3 regions of the Enterobacter sp. JH25 genome follow, and region 3 is predicted to be linked to each of the others. Evidence: predicted binding sites of a transcription regulator. Region 3 holds the regulator's gene; each other region holds the start of a gene.
What was found. Region 3 encodes Fur, which represses iron uptake genes when iron is present. Its sites were predicted from a motif close to ATAATAATGAGAACNACTATCAA; they were not measured.
Positions count from the first base shown of each region.

Region 1: the regulator Fur is predicted to act here: its motif matches at 1,970-1,992, upstream of L2Y28_RS05340 (TonB-dependent siderophore receptor).
Region 2: the regulator Fur is predicted to act here: its motif matches at 1,981-2,003, upstream of L2Y28_RS15555 (Nramp family divalent metal transporter).

Region 1 covers NZ_CP091319.1:1,123,116-1,126,398, reverse strand. The annotation lists gene L2Y28_RS05340 (TonB-dependent siderophore receptor) at 1-1,906, opposite strand, end outside; gene yahO (DUF1471 family periplasmic protein YahO) at 2,107-2,382, opposite strand; gene L2Y28_RS05330 (lipopolysaccharide core heptose(II) kinase RfaY) at 2,532-3,251, opposite strand; gene L2Y28_RS05325 (glycine zipper 2TM domain-containing protein) at 3,262-3,283, opposite strand, start outside.
Region 2 covers NZ_CP091319.1:3,237,696-3,240,978, forward strand. The annotation lists gene mgrA (L-glyceraldehyde 3-phosphate reductase) at 1-194, shown strand, start outside; gene ypeC (DUF2502 domain-containing protein YpeC) at 321-668, shown strand; gene L2Y28_RS15555 (Nramp family divalent metal transporter) at 702-1,940, opposite strand; gene nupC (nucleoside permease NupC) at 2,286-3,283, shown strand, end outside.
Region 3 covers NZ_CP091319.1:1,289,649-1,292,931, forward strand. The annotation lists gene chiP (chitoporin) at 1-954, shown strand, start outside; gene chiQ (ChiQ/YbfN family lipoprotein) at 1,002-1,328, shown strand; gene fur (ferric iron uptake transcriptional regulator) at 1,421-1,867, opposite strand; gene fldA (flavodoxin FldA) at 2,159-2,689, opposite strand; gene ybfE (LexA regulated protein) at 2,845-3,132, opposite strand; gene ybfF (esterase) at 3,261-3,283, opposite strand, start outside.

The DNA of each region.
Region 1 (3,283 bases), 170 kb from region 3:
TGATATCGTATTCTGCGCCCAGCACGGCGTAGAAGTTCGGAATACCGATCGCGTCGTTCCCCTGGTTCACGCCGTTTTTAGTTTTGGTCAGCTCGGCCTGAAGCCAGGTGGCGCTGGCGTTCAGACGCATCCCGAGCGTTGGCTCGCCGAAAACGTTCAGCTCCACGCCACGGTTACGCTGTTCAGCGTCCAGGCCGTAGTGGCCGCTGTCGTCGAGGATGGCCGACGGCATTTTGATCTCAAACAGTGCCAGGGAGCCGCCCACGCGGCCAAAGTCCGCCTTTACACCCACTTCGTTCTGCTTAGAGTGCACGATACCGGTGCTCTGGCCGTAGTTGTTTGCTGAGCGAGGCGCGGTTTCACCGGGCTGTAACGCCTCGGTGTGGTTGGCGTAGAGGGAAATTTCCTCCCACGGCTTATAGACCACGCCGTAGGTTGGCATCCAGCGGCTACCGTCAAAACCGTCCGCGTCGTTTTCCGCACCGGTAATTTTGTTGTACCCGCGAATCACCACTTTCTGATGGCGTGCGCCTGCGGTAAACAGCAGTTTGTCGTCCAGCACGCCCAGGGTATCGCTCAACAGCCAGCCCTGCGTGCGGGTGCGCCCACTGGTCAGCGGATCGCTGTATTTGCCGCCTGAGCCGCTGAAGTTGCTGCTGTCCGGCATATCAACGCCAGTGTTGTGGTAGATGTTGGTGGTCGGGTTATCCGCCGCGGCAGACATTTTCCACGCGATTTTTTCGTTTTTGGTCATCGCCGAATACCCGACATTCACCTTGTGCGAGACGAAGCCGGTCATGAAGTTACCGCGAATGCCCGCCATGCCGCTGACGGAATCGCTGATGCGGTTGGTATCAAGGCGGCTGACCGTCGCATTACCGCTTTTATCCATCAGCTTCGGGGCGCTGTAGATCCCCTCTTCGTGCGCGTGCTGTGCGCCGAGGCCGGTATAGGCCGTCCAGCTATCGGTGATGTCGTACTCGCTGCGCCACATGCCGAATTCGTTTTCGATATCGCTGTAGGCCCACTTCTGCGAGAAGTTGCGATCGTTCTTCGGTGGTTCAGGCACGAAGTCCACCGCCGAGATGTTGACGCTGGTCGGGCTGCCGTGGAAGGTTTTTTTCTGATAGCCCAGGTCCAGCGAGGTGCGGAAACGGTCACCTTTGTAATCCAGACCGGTGGAGAGCAGCGTGGTGCGGCGGCGGTCGTTCGGCACGCCGGTTTCGCCTTCACGATGCACAAGGTTCACCCGCGCGCCGAACTGGTCGTTATCGCCAAAGCGACGCCCCGCATCCAGCGTGGTGCCAATCTGGGAATCCGAGGTGTAGTCGACGCCCACTTTCGCCTGTGGGATGTCGCCCGCGTGTTTTGGCTCAAGGTTGATCATCCCGCCCACGCCCGAGCTGGCCGCGCCGTTCATCAGGGAGTTGGCCCCTTTGAAGATCTCGATGCGGTCAACCATCTGGGCATCCACCACCTGACGCGGCAGTACGCCGGACAATCCGCCAAAGGTCATATCGTCGCCGTCAAACTTCAGGCCGCGGATACGGAAGGTTTCCGCGCTGTTGCCGTACCCCTGAACGAACTGCACGCCCGCGTCGTTAGCGACCACGTCAGCAATGGTTTTCGCCTGCTGATCTTCCACCAGCTTCGAGGTGTAGCTAATGATGTTGAACGGCACGTCCATGGCGTTCTGCTGCCCGAGCATCCCCATACGTCCGCCGTTAGCCACCTGGCCGTCGAGGAAGGCCGGAAGCAGTTGGTCACCGCCGGGTTTGAAATCACTCCCCGCCGTGGACTGGACCACGATGGTGTCCTCTTTTTTCTCTTCCGCCGCAAAGGCGGAGTGTGTAACCGCGCCGATGGCAATCGCCAGCAGCGTTTTGTGCATTGTGGTGTTGTTCATAATGAGCTCTTAACGTGCGCGCAAAAATGGCCCGTTGTCGGGCCTTAGTATTTATCAAATGAAATGCAAATGAGAACTATACGCATTATATATACGTAATCAAGCGTCAACGAGGAGCACTGCGCGAGAAGAGGTTAAAAACGATGTGGGGGAGAAGTACGGCGCACAACCACCCCCAGACAGGGGTGGTTGCTAAAGCATTATTTTTTCTTGTAAATATCGGCGGTGCCGTGAATTTTGTTGTTTGTATTACCGGAAGTCAGCACCAGTACATCAGCACCTTCTTTATCGGCCTTTTCGACCAGCTCTTTTTTCGCATCGTCGACAGAGACTTCGTTAGCCGTGCTCACGGTACCGATTTTTTCGTACTGAGACTCAACTTTTTCGAATTCGTTTTTTGTCATCATTTCAGCCGCAAAGGCGTTGGTGGTAAACAGAAACGCGGTGCCCAACAAAATAGCAGTCGTTTTTTTCATAAACTTTTTCCTTAAGATTAATGAGCAACTACGAAAAGCCCCCACGCGAAACGGTGAGGTGTAATGAGCATGGTAGAGGATTGGCGAAAATGCCATATACCAGGGAAAATTCTTTTATAACAGTCTGTTGTCCTGCATGAATAAAGGGTTTAAGCGGTATTTGAACGCGCCAGATACTTCCTCTGGACGATTTTATGGTGTCGTCTGATTTTTTTTGCGATCAGGCGTTTTTCCCAACGCCGGTGGGATTCAATGGGAATACCAATGCGCAGGCTGGCCGTCACGTTGTCTTCAACAATCCTTTTCGCGTTACAACGCTTCCCGGACAGATCGATGATCCTTATTCCTTTTTCACTCAGGATGAAGTTCCCGCCGTGCGCATCGCCGGAAATGATTTTCAGATTGTGCATTTTCTGCATACTGTGTCGGATTTCACGCTTTATGTCCGGCGTGATCGCGGGAAGAACGCGTAACTCCGGACCGGGGACATACTCAAACAACATGAGCGAGATTTTTGCGAATCTGAAAATCCGGCGTTCAGCCAGGAGATAAAAATCATTCGGGAAGGTATGACCTTGCCTGCCAGCATAGTCGATCCGCTCAATCAAATTTTCGTTGGGGTTGGGCGTAAAAAACGATTTGAAAAATTTTTCTAACCTTTTTTTCCTGGGGGAGTAAATCTTTAATACAAACTGTCCGTAGGGGGTATTCAGTAAAGAGACGTGGGTATGCGGAAGGCTTTTAAATACCATCTGAACGCTGAGTCGTTTTACATTACAGGACAATATATCGTCCAGTATTTCCAGGTATCGTGTATCGTTATTTTTATAACAGACGTGAAAACCACGGTATTTCATTTTTGTAATCATAATAATGTGCTTAGTATGATTTTTCCACGGTG
Region 2 (3,283 bases), 1.9 Mb from region 3:
TGGCGGAAAAACGGGGGCAAAAGCTTTCGCAAATGGCACTGGCCTGGCTCCTGCGCCACGATGCGGTGACATCAGTGCTCATCGGCGCAAGCAAAACCGGACAAATTGAAGATGCTGCAGGCATGCTTGAAAATCGTCATTTCTCCGCAGAAGAGCTGAAGACGATAGAAGCGATTCTGTCCAGTTCAGATTAAAAACACTTTTAGCAAAAAGTGCTCTCGTTCATGATTTAGGAGTTGAGGCGATGAAACGAATGTTTACCAACTCGTAAAATTGCGTTAACAGGTCGCACAGCGGCCCCGATCGTGAAGGAGAAGAGTATGTTCAGGTCACTGATTCTTGCAGCGGTACTACTGGCTTCGGCCCCGCTGGTCGCCAATGCGGGCGAAATCACCCTGTTGCCATCGATTAAATTACAAATTGGCGATCGTGATGACTACGGCAGATACTGGGACGGTGGCTACTGGCGCGACCGTGACTACTGGCACCGACATTATGAGTGGCGTAAAAACCGCTGGTGGAAACACGATAACGGCTATCACCGTGGCTGGGATAAGCGTAAGGCCTACGAGCGCGGCTACCGCGAAGGCTGGAACGATCGTGACGACCGCCGTGGCGGCAGGGGGCACGGAAAAGGCAGAGGCCATGGTCACGGCCATCACCATTAACAGCTAAAAGGAGCCTCACGGCTCCTTTTTCTTTTACAGGCCTGCTGCTGTGCCTATCAGCAACCACATGTTTAACGCCACCACCACGACCACAATGGCCCACCCGGCGCGTTTCACCCACATCGAATTCACCAGATCGCCCATCAGCGATTTGTTGCTGGTGAATATCAGTAGCGGCACCAGCGCCAGCGCAATACCGAAACTCAGCAGCACCTGACTCATCACCAGAATGCGGGTCGGATCCAGCCCCATCAGAATTACAATAAAGGAAGGCAGCATCGTTACCGAACGGCGAACCCACAGTGGAATATGGAAACGTACGAACCCCTGCATCACCACCTGCCCGGCCAGTGTCCCCACAACCGTAGAGGAAAGTCCCGCAGCAACCAGGCTTAAACCAAAAATAGTGGCAGCGGCATGGCTCAGCAACGGCTCCAGCGTCAGGTACGCCTGGTCGAGATCGGCAACCCCGGTATGCCCGTTAAAGTGAAACGCGGCGGCGGCAGTCGCCATCATCGCCAGATTCACAAATCCGGCAATGGTCATCGCAATTGCCACATCCCATTTCGAGGCGGAGTAGCGCTCTTTACTCGTCCCGCCGTGCAGATTTTGGGTTAAAGAAGAGTGCAGATAAATTACGTGCGGCATAATGGTCGCCCCCAGCACCCCGGCGGCCAGAAATACGGCTTCAGAGGTGGGTAACGACGGGATCACCATCCCTTTCGTCAACTGCACCAGATTCGGCTGGGAGAAAATCAGCTCAACAATATAGGCGGCAGCGACGAACAGCAGCAGGCCGCCGATGACTTTCTCCAGCGGTTTTTGTCCCCGCCTCTGGAGCATCAAAATAAGGAACGTGGCGATACCGGTCAGCACGGCGCCCTGTAGCAGGGAGACGCCCAGAATAAGCTTAAAGCCGATCGCCGCCCCGATAAACTCGGCGAGATCGGTGGCCATGGCGATAATTTCCGCCTGGACCCAGTAAAACCATACCGCCGGACGCGGATAGTGATCGCGGATTTGCTCCGCCAGGTTTTTCCCGGTGGCAATACCCAGCTTCGCGGAAAGCATCTGAATCAGCATCGCCATCAGGTTGGCCCACACCACAACCCACAGCAGCTTATAGCCGAAACTGGCCCCGGCCTGAATATTGGTCGCAAAATTACCCGGATCGATGTAGCCAATCGCGGCAATGAATGCAGGTCCCATTAATGCGAACCGCAGCTTGCGTGCCGCCCTGCCGCTGCTACTCTCTACGCGACTATTCGTCATTTCTGCCTCTGGAAATATAGCCTGTGCTATGTTTTATGCTATCAAAATGAGAATGATTATCAAGTTCATTTGTAATGGTTAACATGATTACTCTGATAGCCAGGGACAATAGACAGGCAGGTGGAGCAAGGTCACAGAATGTGAAAATGCGCAGACATTTGTGAAGCGTAGCACACAAACTTAACTTTTCACTCATTTACCTAACATAACAAAAATGTATTGTTGATCACTATTTTTGAGACTCGTCACAGGATGTAACTATAGTGTGGGCTTGATCTCGTTTTCTTTGTGCTTGTTACATAGAATGTGCACGGAAATTAAACCTGCCTCATATTTGGAGCAAATATGGACCGCGTCCTTCATTTTGTCCTGGCACTCGTTGTCGTTACTGCACTCGCATTGCTGGTCAGCACTGACCGCAAAAATATTCGTATTCGCTATGTTGTCCAGCTGCTGGTCATTGAAGTTTTACTTGCGTGGTTCTTCCTGAACTCCAACGTAGGCCTCGGCTTCGTGAAAGGCTTCTCCGAAATGTTCGAAAAACTGCTCGGATTTGCCAACGACGGGACTAACTTTGTCTTTGGCAACATGAACGATCAGGGTTTGGCCTTCTTCTTCCTGAAAGTGCTCTGCCCTATCGTCTTCATCTCTGCCCTGATCGGGATCCTCCAGCACATTCGTGTTCTGCCGGTGGTTATCCGTGCAATCGGCTTCCTGTTATCGAAAGTTAATGGCATGGGCAAGCTGGAATCCTTTAACGCAGTCAGCTCGCTGATCCTGGGTCAGTCTGAGAACTTCATTGCGTATAAAGATATCCTCGGCAAGATGTCCCGTAACCGCATGTACACCATGGCGGCGACAGCAATGTCTACCGTTTCCATGTCTATCGTGGGCGCGTATATGACTATGCTGGAACCTAAATACGTGGTTGCAGCGCTGGTTCTGAATATGTTCAGCACCTTTATTGTTCTTTCGCTGATTAACCCGTACCGCGTGGATGCCAGCGAAGAGAACATTCAGATGTCAAACCTGCACGAGGGACAGAGCTTCTTCGAAATGCTGGGTGAATACATTCTGGCGGGTTTCAAGGTTGCGATTATCGTTGCCGCGATGCTGATTGGCTTTATCGCACTGATCGCTGCGCTGAACGCCCTGTTTGCGGCCGTACTTGGTATTTCGTTCCAGGGTATTCTGGGCTATATCTTCTACCCCGTCGCTTGGGTAATGGGTGTGCCCGCTCACGAAGCGTTGCAGGTGGGCAGTATCATGGCAACGAAACTGGTATCCAATGAATTCGTGGCGATGATGGATCTTCAGAAGATTGCCAGCACGCTCTCCCCGCG
Region 3 (3,283 bases):
GGTTATATCCAGCCAACCGGTCAGACGCTGTTAGCGCCGCACTGGAGCTTTATGCCAGGTACCTATCAGGGCGCGGAAGCCGGTGCTAATTTTGACTACGGCGATGCGGGGGCGTTGAGCTTCTCCTATATGTGGACCAACGAGTACAAAGCGCCGTGGCACATTGAGATGGACAAGTTCTATCAAAACGATAAAAAAACCAAAGTTGATTATCTCCACTCGCTGGGGGCGAAGTACGACTTCAAAAACGATCTGGTGCTGGAAGCGGCTTTTGGTCAGGCTGAAGGTTATATTGATCAGTACTTTGCTAAAGCCAGCTACAAATTTGATATCGCAGGTAGCCCGCTGAGCACCAGCTATCAGTTCTACGGTACGCGCGACAAGGTCAGCGATGGCAGCGTAAATGATATTTATGACGGCACCGCGTGGTTACAGGCGCTGACCTTCGGCTACAAGGTGGGTCAGGTTGATTTGCGTCTGGAGGGTACATGGGTCAAGGCAGAAGGGCAGCAGGGCTATTTCCTGCAACGTATGACGCCAACCTACGCCTCTTCCAACGGTCGTCTGGATATCTGGTGGGATAACCGCTCTGACTTCAACGCCGACGGCGAAAAAGCAGTCTTCTTCGGCGCAATGTATGACCTGAAGAACTGGAACCTGCCTGGCTGGGCAGTGGGCGCGTCCTACGCGTACGCCTGGGACGCGAAGCCAGCGGATATGGCTACGCCAGACGCCTACTACGATCCGAACTACCGTCTGAAAGAGTCTTCATACAGTCTGGATGCGATTTACACCCTGCAGGAGGGGCGTGCGAAAGGCACGATGTTCAAACTGCACTTCACCCAGTATGACAACCACTCCGATATCCCGAGCTACGCGGGCGGTTACGGCAACATCTTCCAGGATGAGCGCGACGTGAAATTTATGGTCATTGCGCCATTTACCATCTTCTGATGAATGCTGCGGCGGGCTGTGTCCCGCCGTTATGGAGACTGAACATGATGAAAAAAAGGGTAATCGTTGCGCTGCTGGCATTCGGGCTGGTGGCGTGCGCGCAGGATCAGGCGCCGAAAGAAGACTCCCGTCTGAAAGAGGCGTATAGCGCTTGCATCAATACCGCACAAGGTTCACCTGAGAAGATTGAAGCCTGTCAAAGCGTGCTGAACGTGCTGAAAAAAGACAAAGCCCATGAGCAATTCGCCACGCAGGAAAACGTTCGCGTGATGGATTACCAGGCCTGTATTCAGGCGCGTAAAACCGGTAACGATCAGGAAGTGGCGAAGCGTTGCGATAAGATTTGGGACGAGATTCGCAATAACAATAAATAAGTTGCTTTACGCCCGGTGGCGCTGCGCTTACCGGGCTTTTTCCAGGCAAAAAAAAGCCAACCTCACGGCTGGCTCAGAGTATGAACACTGACTTATTTTGCGTCGTGCGCATGTTCATTTTCGCGGCAATCCCCTTCAGCACAGTGACCGTACAGGTACAGGCTGTGGTTGGTCAGGCGGATGCCATGACGGGCGGCGATTTCACGCTGGCGTGATTCAATGGAATCATCGCTAAATTCAATGACCTTGCCACAGTCGAGGCAGATCAGGTGATCGTGGTGGTGCTGCTGAGTCAGCTCGAACACGGATTTACCGCCTTCGAAATTATGACGAGTAACAATGCCCGCGTCATCAAACTGGTTCAGCACACGATAGACGGTTGCCAGCCCAATCTCTTCACCCATATCGATAAGACGCTTATAAAGGTCTTCCGCACTGACATGGTGATTGTCTGGCCCCTGAAGCACTTCAAGGATTTTTAACCGAGGAAGCGTTACTTTCAGGCCAGCTTTCTTTAATGCGGTATTGTTGTCAGTCATGCGGAATCTGTCCTGTTGCTAAACGATTCACTTCAAAAGAAGAAGTGACAGAAAATGCACTTGGGATAATGCGTCTCATTATAGAACTGCCATGGCTAAATGAAAACTGCAAGTCTCAAGCAAAGTATGCTTATAAAAACGTGGTATCACCAACAAACTTGTTCGATGGCACCCACTTTTTACCAGGGGGATATTGTACAGGTCTGGACGAAAAAGTTAAAAGTTTGTAGCAATTAATTTAATCGGTTTTACCTGAACAACGGGCGCAACCGGAGTTGCGCCGCAGGGATATCAGGCGTTAAGGATATCGTCCAGGTTCAGCTCTTCACGAACCTGCTTAACCCATTTTTCTACACGCTCTGCGGTCAGCTCTGGCTGACGGTCTTCATCAATGGCAAGGCCAACGAAGTGATCGTCATCTGCCAGACCTTTGGAAGCTTCGAAGTGGTAACCCGCTGTTGGCCAGTGACCAACAATCGCCGCACCGCGCGGCTCAATGATGTCACGAATAGTGCCCAGCGCATCACAGAAATACTCAGCGTAGTCTTCCTGATCGCCACAGCCAAACAGGGCAACCAGCTTGCCGTTGAAGTCGACTTCTTCCAGCGTCGGGAAGAAATCGTCCCAGTCACACTGTGCTTCACCGTAGTACCAGGTCGGGATGCCCAGCAGCAGGATGTCATAGCCCTCGAGATCTTCTTTGCTGCTCTTGGCGATGTCATGCACATCAGCAACGTCTTTACCGAGCTGTTTTTGAATGTTTTTTGCGATATTTTCAGTATTGCCGGTATCACTGCCAAAGAAAATGCCGATGATTGCCATGAGTAAAATAACCTCTTGAAACTTAATGGTATGGTGGCGCAAATTGTCCACGGATAAGGGCAATAATAGCAGAACAGGCAACCCTGCGGAAACAGCTATCACGCAGGACTGCACTCTGTGCTACATGAAAAAGGTAATATTGGGGATTTTCTGACTCACGCCTTGCCGCGTAACGTCTCAAGCTGGGCGATCAGCATCTCTTCGATCAGTTCGCTGCGGCTGATGTTGCGCGCGTCAGCTAACTCGTTAAGCGCATCGACGGCATCGGCATTCAGCTTGAGTTCGACACGCTTAAGCCCACGATTTTTATCGCGTTTAAGCTGGTTGCGTTTATTGATACGCAGCTGTTCATCGCGCGAAAGCGGATTCGTTTTCGGTCGTCCCGGTCGACGCTCATTCGCGAACAGATCTAGTGTCGTACGGTCCGTTTGTTCTTTGGCCATGATTCTGAGACTTCGGGGGAAACACGCCGCCCTGCTAATGCCCGGGCGATAAGCGCGCCATCATACATCACCCATATCCACACGCCAACGACTGGAAGCCCGTCGTCTTCCGGTCGCTGGCTTTTTAATCAATTCGCTGTATCAGTAAGAT